Regions from separate parts of the Bradyrhizobium sp. 26S5 genome, predicted to be linked through region 3. Evidence: predicted binding sites of a transcription regulator. Region 3 holds the regulator's gene; each other region holds the start of a gene.

Region 1 (7,353 bases), 3.5 Mb from region 3:
GCATCCAAGCGTCCCTCAGTGGTCGGCAAGCGCGACGAGAGCGGCGCGCCGTTGCTGCCGAGCGAGGGCGAGCTGACGCCGACCATGGTGGCGGCCGCCGTCGTCGCGCGTCTGCGCAAGCTCGGCCACCGTAGTCCGCTATTGGAGCAGCGCCTGGCGAAACTCGAGGCGTTCGATCGCCCGGCCGAAGGCACGGGCACGGCGAAGCTGCAGCGGACGCCGTATTTCTGCTCGGGGTGCCCGCACAACTCGTCGACCAAGATTCCCGAGGGCAGCCGCGCCATGGCCGGCATCGGCTGTCACGGCATGGCGCTGTCGGTGCCGAACCGCAACACCCAGACCATCTCGCATATGGGCGCGGAGGGCGTAAGCTGGATCGGGCAGGCGCCGTTCACCAGCGAACAGCACGTATTCCAGAACCTCGGCGACGGCACCTACACCCATTCCGGGCTTTTAGCTCTACGGGCCGCGGCTGCGGCCGGCGTCAACATCACCTACAAGATCCTCTACAACGACGCGGTCGCGATGACCGGCGGCCAGCCGGCCGAGGGCGGTTTCACCGTGTCGCAGATCGCGCACCAGGTCGCGGCCGAGGGCACCAAGCGCCTTGCGATCGTCTCCGACGATCCGGACAAATATCCCGCCAATTATTTCCCGTCGGGTGCCACCATCCACCATCGCCGCGAGCTCGATGCCGTGCAGCGCACCTTGCGCGAGATCGAAGGCCTCACCGTCCTGATCTACGACCAGACCTGCGCCGCCGAGAAGCGCCGCCGCCGCAAGCGCGGGCTGTTTCCTGATCCGGCCAAGCGCGTCTTCATCAATGAGCGGGTCTGCGAAGGCTGCGGCGACTGCTCGGTGGCCTCGAACTGCGTCTCGGTGCAGCCGCTGGAGACCGAGCTCGGCCGCAAGCGCCGCATCGACCAGTCGAACTGCAATAAGGATTTCTCCTGCATCGAGGGATTTTGCCCGAGCTTCGTGATGGTGCAGGATCCCAAGCTGCGCAAGGCGGACCGCACCGCCGCCGATCCGAAGGCGCTGTTCGCCGACCTGCCGACGCCGCCTGCGGCTGCGCTTGCCGCCCCCTACAACATCCTGATCACCGGCATCGGCGGCACCGGCGTCATCACCATCGGCGCGCTGCTCGGCATGGCCGCGCATGTCGAGGGTCTCGCCTGCTCGACGCTCGACTTCACCGGCCTGTCTCAGAAGAACGGCGCGGTCATGAGCCACGTCCGCCTCGCGCCGGCGTCCGACATGCTGACCACGGTCCGCATCGCGCCCGGCAATGCCAATCTCATCCTCGGCTGCGACCTTGTCGTGGCCACCAGCGTGCCGGCGCTGAGCCGCGCCGAGCGCGGCGTCACCCGGGCCGTCGTCAACGCCGATCTGTTGCCGACCGCGAGCTTCGTGATCGATCCCGATATTGATTTCGAGGCTGGTGCGATGCGCGACGCGCTGAACGGCGCGGTGCGGCCCGATGATCTCGACATCCTCGACGCCACCGGGCTTGCGACCGCCCTGATGGGCGACAGCATCGCGACCAACGCCTTCATGCCCGGTTTTGCGTTCCAGCGCGGCGCGATCCCGCTGTCGCTCGATGCGATCCTGAAGGCGATCGAGCTCAACGGCGCCGCGATCGAGATGAACAAGACCGCGTTCTCTTGGGGTCGGCTTGCCGCGCATGATCTGCAACGCGTGGTCAGCGCCGCGCGCTTCAAGAGCGCAGGCACAGCGCCGGCAAAGAAGACGCTCGACGAAGCGATCGCGTTCCGCGCCAAATTCCTCACCGACTATCAGGACGCGGCCTATGCAAAACGCTATCTCGACGACGTCGCGCGCGTCCGCACCGCTGAGGCCGCGGCCGCGCCGGGCTCGCAGGACCTGACCGAGGCCTTTGCAAAGGGCCTGTTCAAGCTGATGGCGTACAAGGACGAATACGAGGTCGCGCGGCTCTATTCGGACGGCGAGTTCGGCAAGGCCTTGAAGGAGCAGTTCGAGGGCAATTCCGGTTTGAAGGTCCTGCTGGCGCCGCCGCTGCTGGCGCAGCGCGATCCCGTCACCGGGCGTTTGCAGAAGCGCGAGTTCGGCCCGTGGATCTTCAAGGCGTTCGGCCTGCTGGCCGGGCTGAAGGGCCTGCGCGGCACCGCGTTCGACATCTTCGGCTATACCGCGGAGCGCAAGATGGAGCGTGCCCTGCCGATCGAGTATTCGGCGATGATCCTGCGTCATCTCGACGGCACGAAGCCGCTCGACCTGCCGCGGCTGGTGGCGCTGGCCAAGGCTGCAGACCTCGTGCGCGGCTACGGCCACATCAAGGAGGGCAACGTCGCCCGCTACCGCACCGAATGCGCGCGGCTGGAGCGCGCGATCGGCCAGCCGCTGGCGCAGGCGGCCGAGTAGGGCAGGCGGCGGGCCGCGGGAACTTTCCACGGCCGCCTCGGTTGATCGGTAACCCTGCCCGCAACAGCGGGGTGGATTCGCGCGGCCGGGCTCCTACATGATGGCTGTTCTATTCGAGTGATTTCAGGAGGCCCTTTGATGGTCCTGAAAAGCGCTTTGGTTGCAATCGTTTGTACCGCGTGCCTGGCTGTGGGTGGCGTGGCGCTGGCTGACGAGTACCGCCCCAGCGAGTTCTTCAGCCTCGATCTTTCCCAGGCAGTGCTGTCGCCGAAGCGACTCGGGCCGCCGGCGCAGTTCGAGCCGGTTCCGGTCGAGGCGAAGACCGACCACGGTCCGGATCAGCGTGCCAATGTCGAGCCGATGGTCGAGCAGCCGAAGGTCGCATCACAGAAGGCCGCCCGGACGGCAAAGGTAACGGCGCAGCCCGAGAAGCCGCGCGCGGTCGCGCGCGTCCCGGCCCGTGCCAAGCTTGCAAGGCGGCACGCGAACCCGCTCGATGCCGAAGCCCGCGACACCAGGATCCAGACCTGGCCGTGCCGCACCGGCGGCATCTGTAACTGGCAGCGGTGAGGGGCGCTCCGTACGTTTGCTCTTATCAGCACGTCAACGCCAGCAAACCCGTCATCCTGAGGTGCGAGCGGAGCGAGCCTCGAAGGATGAATCGGCCACAGGCCGGGCCGTCCATCCTTCGAGACGGCCGCTTTGCGGCCTCCTCAGGATGACGGGTTTATCCGGAGCATCTCGCGTTCGACGCTGATCCAATAGGCATCCTTCCCGAGTCATCCCGCCGTCGCAAAACCGTCGGCGGAGAGTCAAGAAACCGTAAGGGCGGAGTCAAACGGCGCAGGCAAAACCTTCGTTGCGATTCGACGAAGGTTATTCGATGCCGACAGCGATCTCCGCGAGGGGACGAGGCCTTACAAGGCGTCAGCTTCTGGTGCGCTCGGCCTCGACGGCTGCGCTGGCGGGATTGGGCTCGCTCGCAAAACCCTATCTGAGCCGTGCTGCGGATCGTCCCGCGATCGCGGGTATCCAGTCCGGCGATGTGGCGAGCGATTCCGCTGTCATCTGGGCCCGCGCCGATCGCGCCGCGCGGATGCAGATCGAATGCGCTAGCGTCGAGAGCTTTGCCACGATCCTGCGCACCGCATCCGCCGATGCGCTGCCCGAGCGCGACTTCACCGCAAAGCTGCTGCTTGACGGGCTGCCGCCGGGCCAGGACCTGTTCTATCGCATCAGCTTCGCGGATCGCGACGGCACCGCCGGCGAAAGCCGTGTCGGGCATTTCCGCACCGCGCCGGTCGACCGGCGCTCGATCTCGTTCGTGTGGTCCGGCGACGTTGTCGGGCAGGGCTGGGGCATCGACCCCGCGCGCGGCGGCTTGCGCAGCTACCGCACCATGCTCAACGAGCGCCCGGATTTCTTCATCCATTCCGGCGACCACATCTATGCGGATTGCACGGTGCCGCCGCAGCAGACGCTGCCGAACGGCGAGATCTGGCGCAACATCGTCACTGAGGAGAAATCCGTCGTCGCGCACAGCCTCGACCAGTTTCGCGGCAACTACAGATACAACTGGCTCGACGAGAATTTTCGCGCATTCCACGCCGAAGTGCCGATGTTCGCGCAGTGGGACGACCACGAGGTGGCCGACGACTGGTCGCCGGTCGGCACCGCCGACGCCACCGGCTATGATACCGACGGTACCTCGCGTCTGGTGGCGCGGGCGCGCCGCGCTTTCCATGAATTCATGCCGATGCGGTTGATGCCGGAGCGCGACGGCCGCGTCTATCGCAAGATCCCCTATGGGCCGCTACTCGACGTCTTCATCATCGACATGCGCTCCTATCGCGATTCCAGCTGGAACAGGCAGGGCGATCCGGACCAGGCATTCATCCTCGGCGAGAGCCAGCTCGCCTGGCTGAAGCGCGAACTGGTGGCGTCGGATGCTGTCTGGAAGGTGATCGCGGCGGATCTGCCGATCGGCCTGGTCAGCCTGGATGCGGTCGCGCTCGGCGACGGCCCGCCCGCGCGGCGCGAGCACGAGATCGCCGATTTGTTGTCATTCATGAAGCGCGCCGGTGTCCGCAACACGGTGTGGCTCACCGCCGACATGCACTACACCGCCGCGCATCACTACGATCCGAACCGCGCGGTGTTTCAGGAATTCGAGCCGTTCTGGGAGTTCGTCTCCGGTCCGCTGCATGCCGGCACCTGGTCGCCGGGCGAGCTCGACAACACCTTTGGCCCCAAGGCGATGTACCAGAAGGGCTGCTCGGCCGAGCAGGGCGACAATCTCGCGCCGTGCTTCGGCCTGCAATTCTTCGGCCGCGTCGACATCGACGGCACGACCTCTGTGATGACGGTGACGCTGAAGGACGTCGACAACCACGACCTCTGGTCAGTCGACATCGAACCACGGCCGGACGCGCGGCCCGGCCAGATCATGGCGGAACACATTTAGACCCATCGCGACATCTTGATGATGGATGCCTTGCCGGAGAGGGCAATTTGCGGGCACACTGTGGCTTGGCAGTTCTGCCAATTTCATTCCTTCCAGACAATTTGCTGGCGTGACGTCGTCGATGGCATCGGCGCCCCACGCGTCAGGAGCTATCCATGGAAAATCTGCAGACACAGGGCATCCACCTGCCGCAGCTCGGGCTCGGCACCTTCCGCATGCAGGGCGACGCCTGCCGTGCAGCGGTCGAGAGCGCGCTCGGGCTTGGTTACCGGCACATCGACACCGCCGAAATGTACGCCAATGAAGAGGCGATCGGGGCGGCGATCGCGACCGCGAATGTCGCGCGCAATGACCTGCACGTCACCACCAAGGTCTGGCACGAGAATTTGGCGCCGGACGCGATCCGCAAGGCGTTCGACACCAGCCTGAAGAAGCTGCGGCTCGATCATGTCGATCTCTATCTGGTGCACTGGCCGTCGCGGAGCATGAAGCTGCCGGCGGTGTTCGAGACGCTGATGACGCTGAAGGAAGAGGGCCGCACCCGCGCCATCGGCGTCGCCAATTTCACCACCGCGCTGCTGAAAACCGTGGTCGAGGACATCAAGGCGCCGATCGCCTGCAACCAGATCGAATATCATGCGATGCTGGACCAGACGCCGGTGCGCAAATATCTCGCCGCGAAATCGATCCCGCTGGTGGCCTATTGTCCGCTGGCCCAGGGCCGTTTCGCGACCGACGAGACGCTTGCCAAGATCGGCAAGAAGCATGATGCAACCGCAGCGCAGGTGTCGCTGAAATGGCTGCTCGACCAGGACGGCGTTGCGGCAATCCCGAAAGCCTCGCGCGCCGAAAGCCAAAAGGCCAATCTCGATGCGCTGAAGGTCAGGCTCGACGACGACGACCGCAAGGCGATCGCTGCATTGCGCAAGGACATGCGCTGCGTCAATCCGGGATTTGCGCCGGCGTGGGATTGAGCCCGGCGGGCATTTGATGAGAACGTAGAAAAAGAAAATGGCTCCGCGAGGAGCCATTTTCCGTCTGTCGATTTAGTAGCGATCCCGCCTGATGACCACCGTGCGGTCATGGTCGTGGTGCCAGCCGCGATGCCAGCCACGGTCATGGCGCATTCCGCGGTCATGGCGCATCTCGGCGCGCGCGCCCCAGCCACGATCCCAGTGATGATGGTCGCCGCGCTTGATCACGACGGTCTCGGCGCTCGCGATCGACGGAACGGCCACTGCAAGCGCACCGACAGCCGCAAGAACAAAGCCAAATTTTTTCATTTCATCCTCCTCAATGATGCGTGGAGGAAACCGTACAGGCATCGAAACGTTCCTGAGGAAACGGAGGAGTTTTCTGAACGGTTGTTCAGGCAATTGCAGTTGCTGCTGTGCGTCGCGTGTTGTCGCGCACAATCGATGGATGAGCGCAGCACGTCGCTTCGATGGCCTTGCCTAAGGGCCGCGTCCGACGCATCATCGCGCCATAAAAATCATATTGGGGGGGCGTCGCCGTGAGCGGATTTTCGCGCCGGGATTTTTTGAAAGTTTCAGGATCGGCCGCTGCCGCCGTCATCGCGGGACCAGCCGTTGCGGCGATGGGGCCGGACGACAAGTTCGACCTCGTGATCAAGAGCGGCGACGTGATTGATCCCAGCCAGTCGCTGCGCGGCAAGCGCGACATCGGCATCCGCTGGGGCATCATCGAGGCTGTTGAGGACGAGATCCCGGCCGCTCGCGCCGCCAAAACCATCGACGCCTCGGGCAAGCTCGTGATGCCGGGCCTCGTCGACCTGCACTGTCACGTCTATCCGTACGGATCGGCGATCGGCATTCCCGCCGACGAGCTGGTGCAGTTCCAGGGCACCACGACCGTCGTGTCGGCCGGCGATGCCGGCGTCAACAACCTCGCGGCGCTGCGGCGCTTCATCGTGGCGCAGTCGCGGGCGCGGATCTACGCCTTCCTCCATATCGCCAACAACGGCCTGTCGGCGTTCCCGGTGGCCGAGCTCTACAATATCGACAACGCCCAGGTCGAAGCCTGCGCGATGGCGCTTGCCGAGAACCCGGACTTCCTGATCGGGGTCAAGGTGCGGATGTCGGAGAACGTCATCTTCAAGCACGGCATCGAGCCGTTGAAGCGCGCCATCCAGGCCTGCGAGACGTGCGGTTGGCCGGCGCGGATGATGGTGCATATCGGCGGCGTCGAGACCAGGGAGCTAATGTCCGACATTCTCGATCTGCTGCGGCCGGGTGATATCCTCACCCACGCCTATTCCGGCGCGCCGAACATGTCCGGCGCCTTCACCAACATCGTGCAGGACGGCAAGCTGCTGCCCGCAGCGCTCGAAGCTAAGCAGCGCGGCGTGCTGTTCGATGTCGGCCATGGCGGCGGCAGCTTCGATTTCACGGTGGCGGAGATCGCGATTCCGGCGGGCTGCACGGCCGACACGATCTCTTCCGACATCCATGTCTTCTCGGGCAACT
Region 2 (7,353 bases), 4.4 Mb from region 3:
GCCGGCGGTGAAGGCCTCGGTCACCGCATCGACCGCGTTCGGCCTGACGATCGCGATCATGCCGATGCCGCAGTTGAAGGTGCGCAGCAGCTCGAGCTCGGCGATGCCGCCCTGCTCGGCCAGCCATTTGAACACCGGCAGCACCGGCAGCCGCGCCAGATCGATGCCGACGCCGAGGTGCTTCGGCAATACGCGCGGAATGTTGTCGGTGAAGCCGCCGCCGGTGATGTGGGCGAGCCCCTTCACCGCGCCGGTCTCGCGGATCGCGCGCAGGCAGGACTTCACATAGAGCTTGGTCGGCGTCAGCAGCGCCGCGCCGAGCGTCATGACCGGCGCGAACGGCGCCGGCGCGTCATAGGCAACGCCGGATTGCTCGACGATCTTGCGCACCAGCGAGTAGCCGTTGGAGTGCACGCCCGAGGAGGCAAGGCCGATCACGGCGTCGCCCGCCGCGATATCGGCCGTCGGCAACAGGGTGCCGCGCTCGGCCGCGCCGACCGCAAAGCCGCCGAGGTCGTAATCGCCGTCCTTGTAGAGGCCGGGCATCTCGGCGGTCTCGCCGCCGATCAGCGCGCAGCCGGATTCGCGGCAGCCCTCGGCAATGCCAGCGACGATCTGCGCGGTGGCCTCCGGATGGAGCTTGCCACAGGCGAAATAATCGAGAAAGAACAGCGGTTCCGCGCCCTGCACGACGAGGTCGTTGACCGACATCGCGACCAAATCGATGCCGATGCCGCCATGGATGCTGGTCTCGATCGCGATCTTCAGCTTGGTGCCGACGCCGTCGGTGGCGGCCACCAGGACCGGATCCTTGAAGCCGGCGGCCTTGAGGTCGAACAACCCGCCGAATCCGCCGATCTCGGCGTCCGCACCCGGCCGCGCGGTGGCCCGCACCATCGGCTTGATCAGATCGACCAGACGATTGCCGGCGTCGATATCGACACCCGAATCCGCGTAAGTGAGCCCGTTTTTGCGCTCGGTCATGCCCAATTCCAGATGATAAGGGGCTGGTTACGAGGAATTCCGCCCCCGCGCAATGGCTCGCGGCAATGCTGCTGCGATACTATGTAGATAACATCCGGCCACTGCGCAAAAGAGCCGGATATCGAGTAAAATCAGGCTTCTAGCCGGGAAGCGACTCAAGTTGAGCATTCCGAATATCATCACCCTCGGCCGCATCATCCTGGTGCCGGTGATCGTCTGGGCCATCGTGTCCAGCCAGATGGAGATCGCGTTCGCGATCTTCGTGATCGCCGGCGTCTCGGACGCAGTCGACGGTTTCCTCGCCAAGCGCTTCAACATGACGAGCGAGCTCGGCGCCCTGCTCGACCCGCTCGCCGACAAGGCGCTGCTGGTGTCGATCTATGTCGCGCTCGGAATCTGGGGCGCGGTACCGCGCTGGATCGTGATTCTGGTGGTGTCGCGCGACATCATGATCGTCTCCGCCGTGATTGTGTCATGGTTGTTCGACAAGCCGGTCGAGATGAAGCCGCTGATGGTGTCGAAGCTCAACACGGTGGCGCAGGTCGCATTCGCAGCGCTGGTGCTGGCCTCGCTCGGCTTCGGCTTCCAGCCGCACCCCTACGACCTGATCCTGATGGGTTTGGTCACGATCTTTACTTTGGGTTCGGTGTCCCTCTATCTCGTGGAGTGGGTGCGGCACATGAGCACGATCGAAGCTCGGTAGGCATGATCCGGAAAAGTGGAAGCCGGTTTTCATGCTAAAATGAAGCGGTTTGGAGACTTGCGTGGCCGGTAGCGTTCAACCTCGTCAATTGGCCTTGGCCCTGCCGCACGAGGAGAAACTGACCCGCGACGATTTCCTCGAGGGGCCCGCCAATGAGGCTGCGCTGGCGCTGATCGATGGCTGGCCCGACTGGCCGAACCGAATCATGCTGCTGGTGGGACCGGACGGCTCCGGTAAAAGCCACCTCGCCGCGATCTGGACCGAGAGCGCCGGCGCGCGCTCGACCGCCGCGCATGCGCTGACCGCCGAGGCGGTGCCGACCGCGCTTGCGACCGGAGCGCTGGTGGTCGAGGACCTGAGGCCGTCGGATTTCGACGAGCGCGCGATGTTCCATCTGATGAATCTCGCGCGCCAGGACGATGCCTTCGTGCTGATCACGGCGCGCATTCCGCCGTCAGCGTTCGAGATCGAATTGCGCGACCTGCGCTCCCGGCTCCGCGCGGTGCCGACGGTGACGCTGCTGCCGCCCGACGACCAGCTGTTCCGCGGCCTGATCGTAAAATTCTGCGCCGACCGCCAGATGAACGTGGACGAGCCGCTGGTCAGCTACCTCTGCAACCGGATCGAGCGCTCCTATACCGCCGTCCGGCAGGCGGTCGAGCTCCTGGACACCGAGGCACTGCGGCTCGGCCGTCCGGTGACGCGGGCGCTGGCGGCGGAACTGTTGCGCGATGCCTGACGGGTCCCGCGGCTTGACGGCGCAGGCCGGCGGAACATCAATGTCATCGAAACGTCATCGCAATATCACATGGTCTGTGCGGCCCTCGGCTACACCGCTCCGGCTCCCTGCCCCGAATTGGACCAGCACTTGATGGACTCGGCACAAGCTACTGAAATCAAAGAAAAAGAGGCGGAGCTACCCGCCGTCCCGGCGATTGCATCCAGCCCCGAGCGATTCATCAACCGGGAGCTCTCCTGGCTGCACTTCAACCGCCGGGTGCTCGAGGAATCGGTCAATACCGGCCATCCTGTGCTGGAGCGGGTCCGCTTCCTGTCGATTTCGGCGAATAACCTTGACGAGTTCTTCATGGTCCGCGTCGCCGGCATCAAGGCGCAGGTCCGCGAAGGCATTGCCGAGCGCAGCCCGGACGGCCTGCTGCCGGCCGAGCAGCTCGTGATGATCAACAAGACCGTCTCACAGCTCGCCTCCGACCAGCAGGCGATCTGGAGCGATCTGCGGACGATCCTGTCCAAGGTCGGCATCCAGCTGGTCGACGGGCGCGACGTCACCAAATCCGAACGCACCTGGATCGAAGATCACTTCCTCCACAACATCTTCCCGCTGCTGACGCCGCTGGCGATCGACCCGGCGCATCCCTTCCCGTTCATCCCGAACCTCGGCTTCACGGTGGCGCTGCAATTGTCGCGGATATCCGACGGCAAGGCGATGAACGCGCTGATCCGCATGCCCGGCAAGATCGACCGCTTCATCCGCCTTCCCTCCACGAAGGACGGCGGTCCGGCGCGGCTGATCACACTCGAGCAGGCCACTGGTCTGTTCATCGGCCGCCTGTTCCCCGGCTACACCGTCAAGGGCCAGGGCGCGTTTCGCATCATCAGGGACTCCGAACTCGAAATCGAGGAAGAAGCCGAGGACCTCGTTCGCCTGTTCGAGACGGCGCTGAAGCGCCGCCGGCGCGGATCGGTGATCCGGCTCGAGATCGAAGCCAAGATGCCGGAAGAGCTCCGCAGCTTCGTGCAGCACGCTCTGTCGGCGGCGGATGATGAAGTGATCCTGGTCGACGGCGTGCTGGCGATGAACGAGCTGTCGCAGCTGACCCGCCTCGATCGCCCGGACCTCGAATTCCCGCCCTATGTGCCGCGCCATCCCGAGCGGGTGCGCGACCATGGCGGCGATATCTTCGCCGCTATCCGGCAGAAGGACCTCGTGGTCCATCATCCCTACGAGTCCTTCGACGTCGTCGTGCAGTTCCTGCAGCAGGCTGCGCGTGACCCCGACGTCGTCGCGATCAAGCAGACACTCTACCGCACCTCGAACAACTCGCCGGTCGTGCGCGCGCTGGCGGATGCCGCCGAGGCCGGCAAGTCGGTGACCGCGCTGATCGAGTTGAAGGCGCGCTTCGACGAGGAGGCCAATATCCGCTGGGCGCGCGACCTCGAACGCGCCGGCGTGCAGGTCGTCTACGGGTTCATCGAACTGAAGACGCACGCCAAGCTGTCGATGGTGGTGCGCCGCGAGGGCGGAAATCTCACGACCTATGTGCACACCGGCACCGGCAACTATCATCCGGTCACCGCGCGCATCTACACCGACGTCTCCTACTTTACGTCGGACCCGATCATCGGCCGCGACGTCGCGCGGGTGTTCAACTACATCACCGGTTATGCCGAGCCGAGCGACATCGAGAAGATGGCGGTGTCGCCGCTGACATTGCGCAAGCGGATCATCGAGCACATCCACGGCGAGATCGCCCACGTCAAACATGGCCGGCCCGGCGCGATCTGGATGAAAATGAACGCGCTGGTCGATCCCGACATCATCGACGCCCTGTACGAGGCCTCGCAGGCCGGCGTCTCGATCGAGCTCGTGGTGCGCGGCATCTGCTGCCTGCGGCCGGGGCTGCCGGGATTGTCGGAGAATATTCGCGTCAAATCGGTGATCGGCCGGTTCCTGGAACACGGCCGGATCTATTGCTTCGGCATGGGTCAGGGCCTGCCGAGCACAAAAGCTGCTGTGTATATCTCGTCCGCCGACATGATGCCGCGGAACCTCGACCGCCGCGTCGAGGTTCTCTGTCCGCTGCAAAATCCCACGGTGCATCAGCAGGTTCTCGAACAGATCATGGTCGCGAACCTGAAGGACACCGAGCAGAGCTGGCAATTGTTGCCGGACGGGTCGTCAACGCGTATGAAGGCCGCGAAAGGCGAAGAGCCGTTCAACCTGCATGACTACTTCATGACAAATCCGAGTCTGTCCGGCCGTGGTAAGTCTCTCAAGGAATCTTCACCGCGCCGGCTCACGCGTCGCAACGAGCGTCAGCAGCCATCGTCTTAAGGGGGCTTTCCTGTGAAGCGGCCGCGGAAGCGCGCTTCCAGCGTCGCTGTGATCGATATCGGCTCGAACTCGGTTCGTCTCGTGGTCTACGAGGCGATGGCGCGCAGCCTCGTCACGATCTTCAACGAGAAGGCGCTGTGCGGGCTCGGACGCGAGGTGCAGAGCACCGGCCTGCTCGCGACCGATGCGGTCAACAAGGCGCTCACCGCGCTGCGCCGCTTTCGCGCGCTGTGCAGGATCCAGCAGGTCGGCCGCGTCTATGCGATCGCGACCGCGGCCTGCCGCGACGCCAAGAACGGTCCGGACTTCATCGCCAAGGCCGAGCGCATCTGCGGCGCCAAGATCGAGATTCTGTCCGGACCGCGTGAAGCGAAACTGTCCGCGCTCGGCGTCGTGTCGGGCGTGCACAATCCGAACGGCATCGTCGGCGATCTCGGCGGCGGCTCGCTCGAGCTGATCGACGTCAAGGGCAACCGCGTGCGCAGCGGCGTGACGCTGCCGCTCGGCAGCCTCGCGCTGCAGGACCTCTCGGACAAATCGATCAAGCGCGCCGAACGCATCGTCAAGAACGAGTTGCTCGGCGTCGCCCAGCTCAAGACCGGGCGCGGCCGCACCTTCTACGCGGTCGGCGGCACCTGGCGCGCGCTGGCGCGCATTCACATCATCCAGAGCGGCTATCCGCTCAAGGTGATGCACGGCTACTCGATCCCGGCGGCCGACGCGCTCGACTTCGCGCAGCGGCTGCGGCGGCTGGCGGCCACCAACATGCTGGCCAACATCGAGTCGGTCGCCGATGCGCGGCGGCCGCTGCTGAGCTATGCCGCGCTGGTGCTGGAATACATCATCCGCGTCGCCCAGCCGAAGACCATCGTGTTCTCGACCTTCGGCGTGCGCGAGGGCCTACTCTACGAGATGCTGCCGCAGGCCGAGCGCGCCAAGGACGGGCTGGTCTGCGCCGCGCAGAACCTCAACGAACTGTTGTCGCGCTCGGCCCGCCACGCCCAGGAGCTGACGGCGTGGACCGACCGGCTGGTGCGCGTCGTCAGGCTGCGCGAGACCGAGGAAGACCGCAGGCTGCGTCACGTCGCCTGCCTGCTCTCCGACATCGGCTGGCGGGTGCATCCCGATCATCGTGGCGAGGAAACCCTCAGCCTGATCATGAACGGCAATTTCGGCTCGATCACCCATCAGGGACGCGCCTTCGTCGCGCTCTCGGTGTTCTATCGCTACGCCGGCCTCAGCGAGGAAAACGAACCGCCGTCGCAGATCCGCGCGCTGGTGACGCCGGCGATGGACGAGCGCGCGCGCGTGCTCGGCGCCGCGTTCCGCGTCGCGCATCTGATCACGGCGGCGCGCACCGGCGTGCTGCCGGCAACCCATTTCCGCACCCAGGGTCGCAAGCTGATGCTGGTGTTCGAGCACCGGATGGTAGATCTGGTCGCCGACCGTGTCGGCAGCCGCTTCAAGCAATTGGCGCGGCTGGTCGGGCGCGCCGGATCGATTGTTCGGCGCTAACTCTGGGCCTTGCATCAAGCGACTTGGGTGCCCGTCAGTCCGGCGATTCTCTTGAAATGAGCGACCGCAGCGCGGGCGCCCGCCGTCTTGGTGAGAAGGTCGAGCGTCTCATCACCGTCGTCGCTGACCGGCGTGAGCGCGCGGTCAAGATAGTTGCTGGCCCCCGGGGTGCAGGCGATGACCGTTTTCCAAATCAACAACCGCCCGATCGCCACGGTGAGGACGCTGTGCTTCACGAGCGTCTCCCAGCCAAAGCGCAGCCAGAACAGCCAGGAGTTCTCGCGCGGCAAGCCGGGTCGCCGCTCGGACGGATGCTTGAGGCGGAAAATCCCACCCTGAAGGGGATGTACCTTTTCGAGGCGATCCGTCGTCGAAAAAGTGAGTAGGTACTTTGCGAGATTGCCGATCGGAACGCCGGTGGCCGCGGCGCGTCGCAGCAGAACCTTCATGTGCTTGGGCGTATAATAGAGCTGCCAGGCCTCGTGATAGATGTCCTGCCACTCTTGCTTGCTCATCTTGGGATGGGCCGTACAGACGTGTTCGACATCGTAGCTGTTGAGGTCCGCTTCCATGGCTGTGCCGTTTTTCCAGAGCGTCTGGTGATCTTCGGAGCCGGGCAGCGGCGTCAGACAAAAGAACTCGAGAAGGTCGATCGGCAGTTCTTCCTGGATGATGGCGATGTCGCGTTTGATTGTCTCCGGCGTGTCGGCTGGAAAGCCCAGGATATAGCCCGCGATGGTCAAGATGCCCTGCTCCTTCCAGGCCAGCAGCATCTTTCGATACTCGGTGATCTTGTTCTGCCGCTTCTTCGCTAGCGCAAGATTGTCGGGGTTGATGTTTTCAAGTCCAATGAAGACCTTTGTTACTCCGGCGCGTTTTGCCTTTTCCATGAAGTTGGGGATCTTGTGGCATAGCGTGTCGACCTGGATCATCAGGCCGAGCGGGATGCCGTCCATTTCGCGGAGCTGGATGAGGCGATCGAAGGTCGATTCCCACTCTTTGTTGCGCGCAAAGTTATCGTCGGTGATGAAGAATTTTCGAATGCCTTGGGCCCAGTTGAGGCGCACGATGTGCT
Region 3 (7,353 bases):
CGGCCTCCGCGCTCGGCCTGCCGCGCTCGCTGGTGATCAAGCGGATCGCTTATCGTGCAGCGCGATCCGGCTTGATCACCGGCGTGCTGCTGGCGACCGCCCGCGTCGCCGGCGAAACCGCGCCGCTGCTGTTCACCGCGCTGTCGAACCAGTTCTTCAGCTGGGATTTGACCAAGACCATGGCCAACCTGCCGGTGACCATCAACAACTTCGTGCAGAGCCCCTACGCCTACTGGAAAGAGCTGGCGTGGAGCGGTGCGCTGCTCATCACATTCACTGTGCTCGCGCTGAACATCGGCGCGCGCATCCTTGGTGCCGAAAGGGCCGCAAAATGACCGAGCTTTCCGTCTCCACGACTGCCGCGAGCCACGTTCCCCAGGTGCCGCTGCCGGAAGCGCCGCCGAAAGTCACGGTGCGCAACCTCAACTTCTATTACGGCGAGCACCACGCGCTGAAGAACATCAACCTGACGCTCGGCACCAACCGCGTCACGGCGTTCATCGGCCCGTCCGGCTGCGGCAAGTCGACCTTGCTGCGCATCTTCAACCGGATGTATGACCTCTATCCAGGCCAGCGCGCGGTCGGCCAGCTGATGCTGGACCAGACCAACATTCTCGATCCCAAGCTCGACCTCAATCTGCTGCGTGCGCGGGTCGGCATGGTGTTCCAGAAGCCGACGCCGTTCCCGATGACGATCTACGAGAACATCGCCTTCGGCATCCGCCTCTACGAGAAGATCTCGAAGTCCGAGATGGACGACCGGGTCGAGAAGGCGCTGCGCGGCGGCGCGCTGTGGAACGAGGTCAAGGACAAGCTGAACGCCTCCGGCCTGTCGCTCTCCGGCGGCCAGCAGCAGCGGCTGTGCATCGCACGCACCGTGGCGGTGCGTCCCGAGGTGATCCTGTTCGACGAGCCGTGCTCGGCGCTCGACCCGATCTCGACCGCCAAGGTCGAGGAGCTGATCCAGGAGCTCTCCGAGGACTACACGATCGCGATCGTCACCCACAACATGCAGCAGGCGGCGCGCGTCTCCGACAAAACCGCCTTCATGTATCTCGGCGAGCTGATCGAGTTCGACGACACCAACAAGATTTTCACCTCGCCGAGCGATCGACGCACGCAGGACTACATCACCGGCCGGTTCGGCTGAGGAGACAAGCGATGGCTTCTGAACATACCGCCAAGGCATTCGACAGCGACCTGCAGGAGTTGACCCGCCTGGTCGCCGAGATGGGCGGCCTCGTCGAGCGCATGATCACCGAGTCGGTCGACGCGCTGATCCGCCGCGACGTCGCGCTGGGCAAGCGCGTGGTCGCCGCCGACATCGAGATCGACAATCTGCAGCGCGTCATCGAGGAGCGCGCGGTGCTGACGATCGCTCGCCGCCAGCCGATGGCGATCGACCTGCGCGAGATCGTCAGCGCGATGCGCGTCGCGACTGACCTCGAGCGGATCGGCGACCTCGCCAAGAACATGGGCAAGCGCGTCGCGGCGCTGGAGAGCGATTTCCAGCCGCTGAAGTTGATCCGCGGCCTCGAGCACATGACCGATCTCGTACTGTCTCAGGTCAAGTCGGTGCTCGACGCCTATGCCGCGCACGATCTGCCGGCGGCGATGAACGTCTGGAAGGGCGACGAGGAGGTCGATGCGATCTGCACCTCGCTGTTCCGCGAGCTGCTTACCTACATGATGGAGGATCCGCGCAACATCTCGTTCTGTATCCATCTGATGTTCTGCGCCAAGAACATCGAGCGGATCGGCGACCACGCCACCAATATCGCCGAGACCGTGTTCTACATGATCGAGGGCCAGCAGATCACCGACAAGCGTCCGAAGGGCGATATGACCAATTTCGCCACCACGGTGCCGGGCAACTAGGGCATGATCCGCATCGGCGGAACCGGATTGTCGTCGCGACAAACCGTTTCCACGGGGAATATGCTCAGGGGTTGAGTGTTTCGGTTTGCGTTTGGGCAACGGATCACCACAGAGAAAGAACTTAGACCGATGAGCGCACGCATTCTGGTAGTCGAAGACGAGGAAGCGCTGACGACGCTGTTGCGCTACAACCTCGATGCGGAAGGCTACGACGTCGAAACGGTGGGACGCGGCGACGACGCCGACACCAGGTTGAAGGAGCGCATCCCCGACCTCGTGGTACTCGATTGGATGCTGCCGGGCCTGTCCGGCATCGAGCTGTGCCGCCGTCTGCGGGCGCGGCCCGAGACCAAGCAGCTTCCGATCATCATGCTGACCGCGCGCGGCGAGGAGAGTGAGCGCGTGCGCGGGCTTGCCACCGGCGCCGACGATTACATCGTCAAGCCGTTCTCGGTGCCCGAGCTGCTCGCGCGGGTGAAGGGCCTGCTGCGCCGTGCGAGCCCGGAGCGGCTTGCCACCGTGCTGACCTATGGCGATATCGAACTCGACCGCGAGAAGCGCCGCGTGGCGCGCTCCGGCCGCCCGATCGATCTCGGGCCGACCGAATATCGTCTGCTCGAATTCTTCCTCGAGCATCCCGGCCGGGTGTTCAGCCGCGAGCAGCTGCTCGACAGCGTCTGGGGCCGCGACATCTATATCGACGAGCGCACCGTCGACGTGCATATCGGCCGCCTGCGCAAGTTGCTCAATCCGGGCCGCGAGCAGGATCCGATCCGCACCGTGCGCGGCGCCGGCTACGCGCTCGACGACCGCTTCGCGAAGGCCGAGCCGCAGCCGTAAGGCCGCGCGGCATTCACAAGCCGCAACACGGCGTCGTCCCGGCGAAAGCCGGGACCCATACGCCGCGGCCGGCGCAATGGGCAAGTGGCCAGACAGCTTTCTAACAACACCCATTCGTGGTTATGGGTCCCGGCCTGCGCCGGGACGACGCCGGTGATGCATCCGGGCGACGAGCCACAAAAAAATCCCCGCTTTCACGGGGATTTCTTTTTCAGTCCTACGCCAGTTTCCCGAGTGCTCACTTGATCTGCGGTTTCGCCGACGGCCGGCGGCGATCGCCGGCGGGCTGGTAGGCGACGCGCGAGTGGTGTGCGCAATAGGGCAGGCCGCCGAGCGCCTTGCCGCCGCAGAAGAAGAATTCCGGGCTCGAGGGATCGCCGACCGGCCAGTGGCAGGTGGCTTCGTTCAGCTCGAGCAGCGACAGCCGCTGGCTCATCGGCACCACGTTGTCGTAGGAGATCGGATCGGGCTCCATCTCGACCTCGAAGGCATGCGCCAGCGCGGTGTTGCCGCGCGAGACCGGACGCGCCACCCGCATCATGTGCTGGGCGGGGCGGGCCTTGCGCTGCCGCGGCGCCGCCGTGGAGGGGGCCTTGGCGCGGCCGGAGAGGCCGAGCCGATGCACTTTGCCGATCACGGCGTTTCGCGTCACATTGCCAAGTTCCGCGGCGATCTGGCTGGCCGAGAGGCCAGACTCCCAGAGCTTCTTCAGCTGCTCGACGCGATCGTCGGACCAGGTCAATACAGTCATCGCATTCTTCCTTTCGCATGGCGCCGGCCAGTCATTGGAGCGACGCTGCGAGCCAAATCCGGGTCAAAATCCCAGCGGCCAGAATCCCTTAGCCCTCGCCGGGCGCGGTTTTGAGCCCGAACGTTTACGTGTGACACGAAGGCTACTTAGAGGGTCCAGTACTGCCGCACGAGATGTCGTACCCGACAGGCCAAACGCTACAATATGGCGTGACTCTGGCGCAAGAGTCCGCGGCCGTGCGTCCACATGTTCCCACAAAGTTAAGCACTGCAATGAGGCTTTTCCACCGCACCGGAATGCTCCGGATTGCGCTCGTTCCGCATCGCAGGAAGGTCGGCAAAGGCCGGCTGCTGGCGATTGACACCTACTGGCCGCAGCATAGAATGCCTGTACGTGCCGCCCGCAAAGGCGGCCGTTTTGTTTTCCGAAGCTGGCCGTTGCTGCACTGGCGTCAAGCCGCCCGGCAATTGTCGGCTTCAAACCGGCAGTGAACGCCATGACCAACAGCGCCTCGTCGCATCTGCTCCCCGTCTTCGCCCGGGTCGATCTCGGCTTCGAGCGCGGCGAGGGCGCCTGGCTGATCGCAACCAACGGCGACCGCTATCTCGATTTCACCTCGGGCGTTGCGGTGAACGCGCTCGGGCATGCGCATCCGCATCTGGTCAAGGCGCTGCAGGAACAGGCGACCAAGCTCTGGCACATGTCGAACCTGTTCAAGAGCCCGGACGGCGAGGCGCTGGCCGCCCGGCTGTGCGAGCAGAGCTTTGCCGACTTCGTGTTCTTCTGCAATTCCGGCGCAGAGGCGATGGAAGGCGTGATCAAGCTGGTCCGCCACTATCACTTCTCCAAGGGCCATCCCGAGCGCTACCGCATCATCACCTTCGAAGGTGCCTTCCATGGCCGCACGCTGGGTACGCTGGCCGCGACCGGCTCGCCAAAATATCTCGAGGGTTTTGGCCCGCCGATGGACGGCTTCGACCAGGTGCCGCACGGCGACATCGAGGCGGTGAAGAAGGCGATCGGCCCGCATACCGCCGGCATCCTGATCGAGCCGGTGCAGGGCGAGGGCGGCGTGCGCTCGGCGCCGCAGGCGTTCTTCAAGGCGCTGCGCGCGCTGTGCGACGAGCATGGCCTGCTGCTCGCATTCGACGAGGTGCAGACCGGTATGGGCCGCACCGGCGATCTTTTCGCCTACAAGCGCACCGGCGTGACCCCTGACGTGATGTCGCTGGCGAAGGCGCTCGGCGGCGGCTTCCCGATCGGCGCAGTGCTGGCGAGCGCCAAGGCCGCTGAGGGCATGGCGCCGGGTTCGCACGGCTCGACTTTCGGCGGCAATCCGCTGGCGGTCGCCGCGGCCAATGCCGTGCTCGACGTGATGCTGAAACCCGGCTTCTTCGATCACGTGCAGAAGATGTCGCTGCTGCTCAAGCAGAAGCTCGCTTCCGTCGTCGACCGCTATCCGTCCGTGCTGGCGGAAGTGCGCGGCGAGGGCCTTTTGATCGGCGTCAAGGCCGTGGTGCCCTCGGGCGACCTCGTCGCTGCGCTGCGCAACGAGAAGCTGCTCACCGTCGGTGCCGGCGACAATGTGGTGCGCTTCCTGGCGCCCCTGATCGTCACCGAGGCCGAGATCGACCAGTCGATCGGCTCGCTCGAGCGCGCCTGCTCTGCGCTAGCGGCGGCCCAGCCGAAGAAGGCGGCGGGATGATGAGCAAGCCGGTCCGTCACTTCCTCGATATCAACGAGCTGCCGCTCGGCGAACTGCGCAACATGCTGTCCGCCGGCGCCGCCATGAAGGCGAAGCTGAAGGCCCATGAGAAGGGCAGGAAGCCGCTCGAGGGCAAGACGCTGGCGATGATCTTCGAGCGTCCGTCGACCCGCACCCGGGTGTCGTTCGACGTCGGCATGCGCCAGCTCGGCGGTGAATCCATCATGCTGACCGGCACCGAGATGCAGCTCGGCCGCGGCGAGACCATCGCCGACACCGCGCGCGTGCTGTCGCGCTATGTCGATGCGATCATGATCCGCATCCTCAACCATGACGCGCTGCTCGAGCTCGCGGCCCACGCCACCGTTCCCGTCATCAACGGCCTGACCCGCCGTTCGCATCCCTGCCAGGTGATGGCCGACCTCATGACCTATGAGGAAAACCGCGGCTCGATCGAGGGCAAGACCGTGGCCTGGACCGGCGACGACAACAACGTGCTGGCCTCCTGGGCACATGCCGCCGAGCGCTTCAAGTTCCAGCTCAATGTCGCGACCCCCCCGGAGCTCTCGCCGAAGAAGCCGATGCGCGACTGGATCAAGGCGACCGGCGCGCCGATCATGCTCGGCACCGATCCGGAAGCCGCCGTGCGCGGCGCCGACTGCGTCGTCACCGACACCTGGGTGTCGATGGGCGACAAGGAGGGCGAGCACCGCCACAACGTGCTGAAGCCCTATCAGGTCAATGCCAAGCTGATGTCGCTCGCCAAGCCGGACGCGCTGTTCATGCACTGCCTGCCCGCCCATCGCGGCGAGGAGGTCACCGACGAGGTGATCGACGGGCCGCAATCCGTGGTGTTCGACGAGGCGGAAAACCGCCTGCATGCGCAGAAGGGCATTCTGGCCTGGTGTTTCGACGCGGTCGCGTGAGCATATCTGCGTTTCCCGGATGCTGCGCAGCGCGCCGCTCTTGCGGCGTGGTGCGCTGCTGATCCGGGATCCATGCCGAGACCCAGTGTGGGTCCCGGCCCCGCGGAGCAGCGTTGCACGCTGCACCGCGTCCGGGACACGAGTGCCTAGTAAACCCCTTTATTTCATGGTTCGAGACCCCAGATAGAGCGCCATGGTTTCACAATCCCCCGACATCAAAATCACGCCCGAGGCGCCGGTTCGCGCGCCGTCAGCGGTTCCTGTCGACGATGCCGTGCTGGCCTTCGAGGTCGGCGCGCTGGATCTGCGCGGCCGGCTGACCCGGCTCGGCCCCGCGCTCGACGAGATCCTGCACAAGCACGATTATCCGCCCGCGGTCGGCAAGCTGCTCGGCGAGGCCATCGTGCTGACCACGCTGCTTGGCTCGTCGGTCAAGTTCGAGGGCCGCTTCATCCTGCAGACCCGGACCGACGGTCCGGTCTCGCTGCTGATCGTCGACTTCCAGGCGCCCGACCGGCTACGTGCCTATGCGCGTTACGACGAGGCGCGCCTCAAGACCGGCCAGAGCTCGGGCGAGCTGCTCGGCAAGGGCCATCTGGCGATGACCATCGACCAGGGCGCGAACACCACCAGCCGCTACCAGGGACTGGTCGCGCTCGACGGCGGCGGCCTCGAAGAGGCGGCCCATGAATATTTCCTGCGCTCGGAGCAGATTCCGACCCGGGTGCGGCTTGCGGTCGGCGAGGAGATGCGCGGCGGCGAGGGCGGCAAGCTGCACTGGCGCGCCGGCGGCATCCTGCTGCAATTTCTGCCCAAGGCGCCCGAGCGCGCCAAGCAGGCCGATCTGCACCCCGGCGATGCGCCGGAGGGCACGGCCACGCATCACGTGCCGGACGATGACGCCTGGGTCGAGGGACAGTCGCTGATCTCCACCGTCGAGGACGTCGAACTGATCGATCCCGATCTGTCCGGCGAACGGCTGCTCTACCGCCTGTTCCACGAACGCGGCGTTCGCGTCTTCAACCCGCAGACGCTGCGTGCGCGATGCTCCTGCTCGCGCGATGCGGTGTCGTCGATGCTGAAGAGCTTTGCGCCGAACGATCGCGCCGAGATGGTCAAGGACGGCAAGGTCGTCGTCACCTGCGAGTTCTGCTCGTCGGTCTACGAGTTCACGCCGCAGGAAGCCGGCGCCGAGTAGGCGGGAGACCGACCACAAAGCCCGGTAACGAGGCCTGTCAGCTCAGCAAGGTGCG
Region 4 (7,353 bases), 4.7 Mb from region 3:
TCGCCAGCGAGACAGGCGATGGCGATGTCATCCAGGTGGTGTCGCGCGCCTTCGATGTGTTGCGGTGCTTCGAGGGGCACGAAGCCCGGCTCGGCAATCTCGAAATCTCGAACCGCTGCGGCCTGCCGCGTTCGACGGTGTCGCGGTTGACGCACACGCTGACGCGGATGGGACAGCTCGTCTATCTGCCGCGCGACCAGAAGTATCGGATCGGTCCGAGTGCGGTCGCGATGAGCACCACGATGATGAAGGGGCTGCAGCTGCGCAATCTGATCCGGCTGCGCCTGCAGGATGTCGCCGATCAATTGCCGGGCACGGTGGGCTTCGTGATCCCCGACCGCTTTCAAATGGTCTATCTGGAGTTCGCCCGCGCGGCGAACGCGCTCGGCCTGCATGAGGCCACCGGCAGCCGCATCTCGATGGCGACCACCGCCGCCGGCCATGCCTACACGGCCGCGCTCGATCCTGTGATCGGCGACGCGCTGATATCAGAGATGGAAGGCGAGTTGCCTGAGAGCGCCAAGATGCTGACGCCGCGCATCGAGGCCAACCGCCGTCATTTGCAGGAGCACGGCTACGTCGTCGCCTGCGGCCTGTGGAGCCCGCATATCAACGGCGTCGCGGTGCCGCTGTGGTCGCCGCAATATCAGACCTATGTGGTCACCACGATCGGCCTGCTCTCGGCGATGTATGACGAAGAGCGGCTGCACCGCGAGGTCGCACCGCAAATGGTCGAACTCGCCGCCGCGCTCGGCAGCCTGCTCGAAGGCGCCGACGGCGATATCTTCAGCAATCGGATCGAACGCAAATCGCTATCGGTCGCCGCCCATAACAACAACAAAATGATCAAGACGGAGGCAATGAATGAACTGGAAGCCGGAACTCGACGACCTCGCCCGGCGCGAAGCGTTCGCGCGGGAGATGGGAGGCGTTGACAAGGTCAAGCGACAGCGCGACCAGGGCCGGCTCACCGTTCGTGAGCGCATCGACAAGCTCGTCGACCAGAGCAGCTTCCACGAGGTCGGTGCCATCTCCGGCATCGCCGAATATGACGAGAGCAACGAACTCAAGCATCTGACGCCGGCGAACTGCGTGTTCGGCCGCGCCAGGGTCGACGGCCGCACCGTGGTGGTGGTCGGCGACGATTTCACCGTGCGCGGCGGCTCGGCCGATGCATCGATCTCCGCCAAGCCGCTGATGGCGGAGGAGATGGCGCATGATTTCCGCCTGCCGATCGTTCGCGTGATTGAAGGTTCGGGCGGCGGCGGCTCGGTGAAGACGATCGAGACCAAGGGCGCCGCCAATCTGCCCGGCGGCGTCGGCGGCACGCGCTGGTACTGGTACACGACCGCCAATCTGGCGCGCGTGCCGGTGGTCGGCCTCGGCCTCGGTTCGGTCGCCGGCTTAGGTGCGGCGCGGCTGGCGGCGACGCATTACTCGGTCATGACCAAGAGCTCCGCGATGTTCGTCGCCGGTCCGCCGGTGGTGAAGCGCCTGGGTCAGGACCTCACCAAGCAGGAGCTCGGCGGCGCCGACATCCAGACCCGCGCCGGCGCGATCGATCAGGCGGTCGAGACCGAGGAGGAGGCGTTCGACTACGCGCGGCGCTTCCTGTCCTATCTGCCGTCGTCGGTCTACGATCTGCCGCCGACCATTCCCTGCACCGACGATCCGGAACGCGCCGAGGAGGCGCTGCTGAAGGCCGTGCCGCGCAACCGCAGGCAGGTCTACAAGATGCGGCCGATCATCGAGGCCGTCGTCGACAAGGGCTCGTTCTTCGAGGTCGCCGCCAATTTCGGCCGGCCTGTGATCACCGGACTGGCGCGGATCGAGGGCAGGGCGGTGCTGCTGCTCGGCAGCGATCCGTTCCACTATGGCGGCTCGTGGACCGCGGACGCCTGCCAGAAGGTGGTGCGGTGGGTCGACTTCGCCGAGACCTTCCATCTACCGGTGGTCTATCTGATGGACTGCCCGGGCTTCATGATCGGGCTCGAGGCGGAGAAGTCGGCGACCATCCGCCACGGCGTGCGGGCGATGGCCGCAGTCAACCAGAGCACGGTGCCGTGGTGCACCATCATCATCCGCAACGCTTTCGGTGTCGCCGGCGTGGTGCATCAGCCGGCCAACCGGTTCTCGATGCGCTATGCTTGGCCGTCGGCCTATTGGGGCTCGCTGCCGCTGGAGGGCGGCATCGAGGCGGCCTATCGCGCCGAGATCGACGCGGCCAGTGATCCCGCCGCCAAGCTGCGCGAGATCGAGGATCGCCTCAACAAGCTGCGCTCGCCGTTCCGCTCGGCCGAGAAGTTCTGGGTAGAGGAGGTGATCGATCCGCGCAAGACGCGCTCGCTGCTCTGCGAATTCGCGCGTCTGGCCGAACCGATCCGCACCCCGGGCCCGCCGGGCAACATGTCGACGCGGCCGTAAGCTTTTTCACGCCGTCATTCCGGGGCGATGCGAAGCATCGAACCCGGAATCCCGAGATTCCGGGTCTGGTCCTTCGGACCATCCCGGAATGACGACGCGTGCTACTCGCTCTCCCGATGCACGTCGTGGATCACGATGCCCATGCCGTTCTCCGGCATCTTGATCCATTCGCGATGCTTCAGCGAACGCTTGGTGTCCTCGTGTCCGCTCACCCAGTGCTCGCGCATCGAGGTGCCGGAGAATTCGTGGTCCTTGGCGTCGCCCTCATAGGCCTTCTGCTGATAGATCAGCTGCAGCAACGTGATTCCGGGCAGCCGGCTGTTCGCCTTCTTGAGCTGGCGCTCTTCATCCGAGAGCTGATCGTCGGGGATTTTCCCCAACGCGTTGTGCAGGGCGGTGCGCAGATTGTAGGTCTTGCGGTAGACGTCGGTGTTGTAGCGGGTGCGCGACGAATACATGATGTCCTTGTGGCGGGCCATCACGTCCTGGATGTCGCGCGGCAGCGCGCCGCGCGCCGAGAACAGGTCGACCTGGAACACCAGCGAGTTGGCGTTGTCTTCCTGGTCCAGCAGGTGCTGCAGCGGCGTGTTGGAGACGATGCCGCCGTCCCAGAAATGATCGGTGCCGACCTTCACCATCGGCAGCGCCGGCGGCAGCGCGCCGCTCGCCATGATGTGCTCAGGGATGATCTCGTCATGGGCATTGTCGAAATAGATGAAGTTGCCGGACAGCACATTCACCGCGCCGACCGCAAACCGCATTGTCTTGGAATTGATGCGGTCGAAATCGACCAGCTCGAGCAGTGATTCACGCAACGGCGTGGTGTCGTAATAGCTGGTGGCGGTGTGCGCGCCGGCCGGGCTGAACCACGGATTGGTCTGATGCGGGGTGAAGAAGCCGGGTTGCCCGAGCGTCGTCGTCAGCCATGAGCTGGTGAAATTGCGCGCCTTGCGGAAGATGTCGCCATCAGGCGTGTAATGCCAGATCTTGCGGCTGGTGATGCGATCCCAGAATGTGTGCAGCCGCTCCAGTCGCTTCTCCGGCGGATTGCCGGCGATGATCGCCGAGTTGATCGCGCCGATCGAGACGCCGCAGACCCAGTCGGGCTCGATGTTGGATTCATGCAGCGCCTGGTAGACGCCGGCCTGATAGGCGCCGAGCGCGCCGCCGCCCTGCAGCACCAGCGCCACGCGATCGCAGCCTTCGGGGCGCCAGCCGGGCGTCGCGTGCTCGATATCGTCAAAATGAGGGGTTCGCGCGTCCATCTCAGACACTCCAAAAAATTCGCGGCGAGAATTCAGGGCGCCGATGACGCCGTGATGACAAACGCCGCGTCGGCCCATGGCGCATCCGCCGTGCCTGCCTGCATGGTTAGCATTGGCCTCATCAGCGAAACGCGGGTCATGCGGCTGACGGAAATCCCTCATCTCGCTGTCAATCTCGGCCGTTAGCTTCCGCGCAAGCTTTTCAAACAGGGGGTTATTGCGATGCGCAGGGAAGATCTGCTCAAGCTTCCGTCCATGCCGGCCGCCGGTCCGAGCTATCCCGCCGGTCCCTACCGCTTCATCGATCGCGAATTCCTTGTCATCACCTATGAGACCGATCCGGAGCTGATCCGTGCCGGCCTGCCTGAGCCGCTGGAGCCGATCGAGCAGGCGATCGTGCATTACGAATGGATCAAGATGCCCGACAGCTCCGGCTTCGGCAGCTACACCGAGTCCGGCCTTGTGATCCCCGCGCGCCTGCATGGCGAAGAGGTCAACTTCGTCTGCCAGATGTATCTCGACGATGATCCGCCGATCGCGGCCGGCCGTGAGATCTGGGGCTTTCCGAAGAAGTACGCCCACCCGAAGCTCGAGATCGTCAAGGACACGCTGACCGGCACGCTGGAATATGCCGGCCAGCTCGTTGCGATGGGCACGATGGGCTACAAGCACGAGAGCATGGCGGGCAATGGCGACATCACCCGCGCCACGCTGTCGAAGACGCAGATCAATCTGAAGATGATCCCCGGCGTCGACGGCCATCTCGAAATCTGCCAACTGGTTGCGATCAACCTGACCGACATCGTCGTCAAGGGATCGTGGATCGGGCCGGGCCGGCTGCATCTGGTGCCGCATGTCAACGCGCCGGTCGCGGATTTCCCGGTCAAGCGCGTCGTCGGCGCGCACCATTTCCTCGCCGACCTGACGCTGCCGTTCGGCCGCGTGGTGCACGACTACAACAAGGAAGCCGCCGAGGCGGCGACGCCGACCGGCCTTGCGGCCGAGTAGGGCTGTCGCTGACATAAAACTGTAACGGGCGCGTCCTCCAATATGACGAAGGACGCGCCCGCCCGGTTTTGCGCGGCGGCGGGTTTTTGAGCATGTCATTTCGCGCGGTTGCCTTGAAGATTCTCTTGGAGAGCGGCCATGCTGGCTGATCCACCTCCTGCTCCTGTCGGCTCGCTGCTGACGCGTGAGGCCGTCCCCGGCCTGGTATGGGCGTTTCGCCTGCACCACGACGGCCGTGCCGAGGCGCTTCCAATCGACAAACCGATCGAGCCGAGCCATGACGGAAGGTTGTGGCTGCACTTCAACCTGAGCGATGTCCGTACCCGCGCGTGGCTCGCCAACATGCACATCCCGCAGCTCGCGCGCGACCTGCTGCTGTCGAACGACGAATTCCAGCAGATCCACACCATCGACAATTGCGTCTATGGCGTGTTCTCCGATCTGGTGCGCAGCATCGATGCTCCGACCGAGGAGACCGACTTCCTTCGGTTTGCGATGACCGAGCGTCTCCTGATCAGCGGACGCCACCAGGCGCTCTGCGCGGTCGACGCGACGCGCCGCGTGCTCGAAAGTGGCTATCGCGTCGAGAGCGTCGCGGCGCTGCTGGAAAAGATCATCCATGAGGTCGCCGACACCATGGACCGCATGGCCGACAAGATCGGCACCGAGATCGATGCGATCGAGGACCGGGTGGTCGCCGGCGAAACCAATTCCGAGATGCGCGGCACGCTCGGGCGGATGCGCCGGACCTGCGTGCGGCTGCATCGCCAGCTCGCCGGTTTGCGTGTGCTGTTTCACCGGCTCGAGCTGAAGAACATGGACAATCTCAGCCCGGCGCTGCGGTTGCAGGCCGGCAAGCTGGCACAGCGGCTCGACGGCCTCGACCACGACATCGTCGAACTGCGCGAGCGCAGCCGCCTTCTCGAGGAAGAGCTGCGCTTCAAGCTCGAGGAGGAGAGCAACAAGCATCTGCATGCGCTGTCCGTCGTCACCATGATGCTGCTGCCGCCGACGCTCGTCACCGGCATCTTCGGCATGAACACCAAGGGATTGCCGCTGACCGATGTCGACAGCGGATTTCTGTGGGCTGCTGGCTTGTTGGTCGGATCGGCGCTCTTGGCTTATCTGCTGATGCGACGGCTGCGCATCGTCAAATAGCGCGATCGCACCGCGGCATCTCCCATGAGCAGAGCTCTTTCCCGCGCAACACTGGTGGCCGCGGCCCTCGCGCTCTGCGCCCCGGCGCATGCGGACGACAAGCCGGTCGCCGATCGGATCGCGGATACGCGCGCCGCGCCGGAGGAGGCCGGCTACCAGTTCAGCATGACCTATATCGGCGAGGCGTTTACCAACACCTCGGGAGGTGTGAGCAACGGTGCGGCCTATACCGGCCGTCTCGATCTCGGCACCACGATCGACCTCGAGAAGGTGATGGGCTGGACCGGCGCGACCTTCCACGCCAACATGTTCCAGATCCATGGCGACGGGCTGTCGCGGGGCTATGTCGGCAACTTGTTTCTGGTGTCCGGCGTCGAGTCGCTGCCGGCGACGCGGCTCTACGAGTTCTGGATCGAGCAGAAGCTCCTGGACGGCAGGCTCGCGGTGCGCGTCGGCCAGCAGGGCTCCGACGTCGAGTTCATCGACAGCCAGTACGACGACATCTTCATCAATTCGGCGTTGGGCTGGCCCGGCATCACCGGCGTCAATCTTCCGACCGGCGGGCCATCGCCGGCGCTTGCCGTGCCCGGGATCCGCATCAAGGCAAGCCTGACCGACCGCCTCACGGCCTATCTGGGGCTGTTTGACGGTTCGGCCGCTCCACCGCAGGGAACCGAGGATCCGCAACTCCTCAATCCGCACGGGATCCTGTTCCGCGTCAACGATCCGCCCTGGTGGATCGGCCAGCTCAAATACAAGTTCGAGATCGGCGAGAGCAAGCTGCCGGCCACGATCACCGGCGGCGGCTGGTATCACATGATGTCGTTCGCCGATCAGCGCTTCGGGGCCGACGGGCTGTCGCTCGCCGATCCCAACAGCTCCGGCGACACCCGGTGGCTGCGACGGGACAACGGCATCTTCATGGTCTATGAGCAGTTGCTCGCGCGCGTTGAGCCGGACGCGGACAAGGGCGTCGCGTTCTTCATGCGAGTTTCGGTCAGCCCGTCGGACCGCAACCTCATCAGCACCTATGTCGACGGCGGCTTCCTGTTCACCGGCTTCAGCGACAAATATCCGGACGACCGGTTCGGCATTGCCGGGATTTACGGCAGGATTTCCGACGCCGCCCGCGCGCTCGATCGCGATACCCAGATCTTCACCGGCACGGCGTATCCGATCCGCGACTATGAGGCGATCCTCGAGATCACCTACCAGCACGTCGTGAATGCCAATTTCACGATGCAGCCGATGTTTCAATACATCGCCCATCCCGGCGGCGGCGCCGTCGACCCCAATGATCCGACGCAGACGCATCGGATCAAGGACAGCATCGTGTTCGGGATGCGCACCATCCTCTCGTACTGACCAGCGCAAGTCGCGCAGGCGAGGGCCTCAAGCCGCCGCCGGTTTCGGCTCGGCCGCTGGCTTCGGTTGCGGCCGTGCGATCGCCAGCGCGATCAGCGCGGCGAACACGCAGAGCGCGCCGGCAATGAAGAAC

The links. Region 3 encodes PhoB, which activates phosphate uptake and scavenging genes when phosphate is short. Its sites were predicted from a motif close to TGTCATNNANCTGTCAT; they were not measured.
Region 1: the regulator PhoB is predicted to act here: its motif matches at 3,181-3,197, upstream of V5279_RS11950 (alkaline phosphatase D family protein).
Region 2: the regulator PhoB is predicted to act here: its motif matches at 2,468-2,484, upstream of V5279_RS20020 (RNA degradosome polyphosphate kinase).
Region 4: the regulator PhoB is predicted to act here: its motif matches at 3,733-3,749, upstream of V5279_RS18490 (acetoacetate decarboxylase).

What each region holds. Positions count from the first base shown of each region.
Region 1 is NZ_CP145948.1:2,542,210-2,549,562, forward strand. It holds gene V5279_RS11940 (indolepyruvate ferredoxin oxidoreductase family protein) at 1-2,403, shown strand, start outside; gene V5279_RS11945 (hypothetical protein) at 2,542-2,973, shown strand; gene V5279_RS11950 (alkaline phosphatase D family protein) at 3,287-4,867, shown strand; gene V5279_RS11955 (aldo/keto reductase) at 5,023-5,841, shown strand; gene V5279_RS11960 (hypothetical protein) at 5,914-6,150, opposite strand; gene V5279_RS11965 (amidohydrolase/deacetylase family metallohydrolase) at 6,381-7,353, shown strand, end outside.
Region 2 is NZ_CP145948.1:4,366,821-4,374,173, reverse strand. It holds gene purM (phosphoribosylformylglycinamidine cyclo-ligase) at 1-984, opposite strand, end outside; gene V5279_RS20030 (CDP-alcohol phosphatidyltransferase family protein) at 1,145-1,687, shown strand; gene V5279_RS20025 (DnaA ATPase domain-containing protein) at 1,749-2,426, shown strand; gene V5279_RS20020 (RNA degradosome polyphosphate kinase) at 2,559-4,763, shown strand; gene ppx (exopolyphosphatase) at 4,776-6,278, shown strand; gene V5279_RS20010 (radical SAM protein) at 6,293-7,353, opposite strand, start outside.
Region 3 is NZ_CP145948.1:8,735,560-8,742,912, reverse strand. It holds gene pstA (phosphate ABC transporter permease PstA) at 1-335, shown strand, start outside; gene pstB (phosphate ABC transporter ATP-binding protein PstB) at 332-1,150, shown strand; gene phoU (phosphate signaling complex protein PhoU) at 1,162-1,878, shown strand; gene phoB (phosphate regulon transcriptional regulator PhoB) at 2,008-2,718, shown strand; gene V5279_RS41385 (GcrA family cell cycle regulator) at 2,957-3,469, opposite strand; gene V5279_RS41380 (aspartate aminotransferase family protein) at 3,966-5,174, shown strand; gene argF (ornithine carbamoyltransferase) at 5,174-6,100, shown strand; gene V5279_RS41370 (Hsp33 family molecular chaperone) at 6,294-7,298, shown strand; gene V5279_RS41365 (hypothetical protein) at 7,336-7,353, opposite strand, start outside.
Region 4 is NZ_CP145948.1:4,038,642-4,045,994, forward strand. It holds gene V5279_RS18475 (IclR family transcriptional regulator) at 1-935, shown strand, start outside; gene V5279_RS18480 (acyl-CoA carboxylase subunit beta) at 865-2,424, shown strand; gene V5279_RS18485 (patatin-like phospholipase family protein) at 2,526-3,689, opposite strand; gene V5279_RS18490 (acetoacetate decarboxylase) at 3,912-4,697, shown strand; gene V5279_RS18495 (transporter) at 4,836-5,855, shown strand; gene V5279_RS18500 (carbohydrate porin) at 5,880-7,220, shown strand; gene V5279_RS18505 (MFS transporter) at 7,248-7,353, opposite strand, start outside.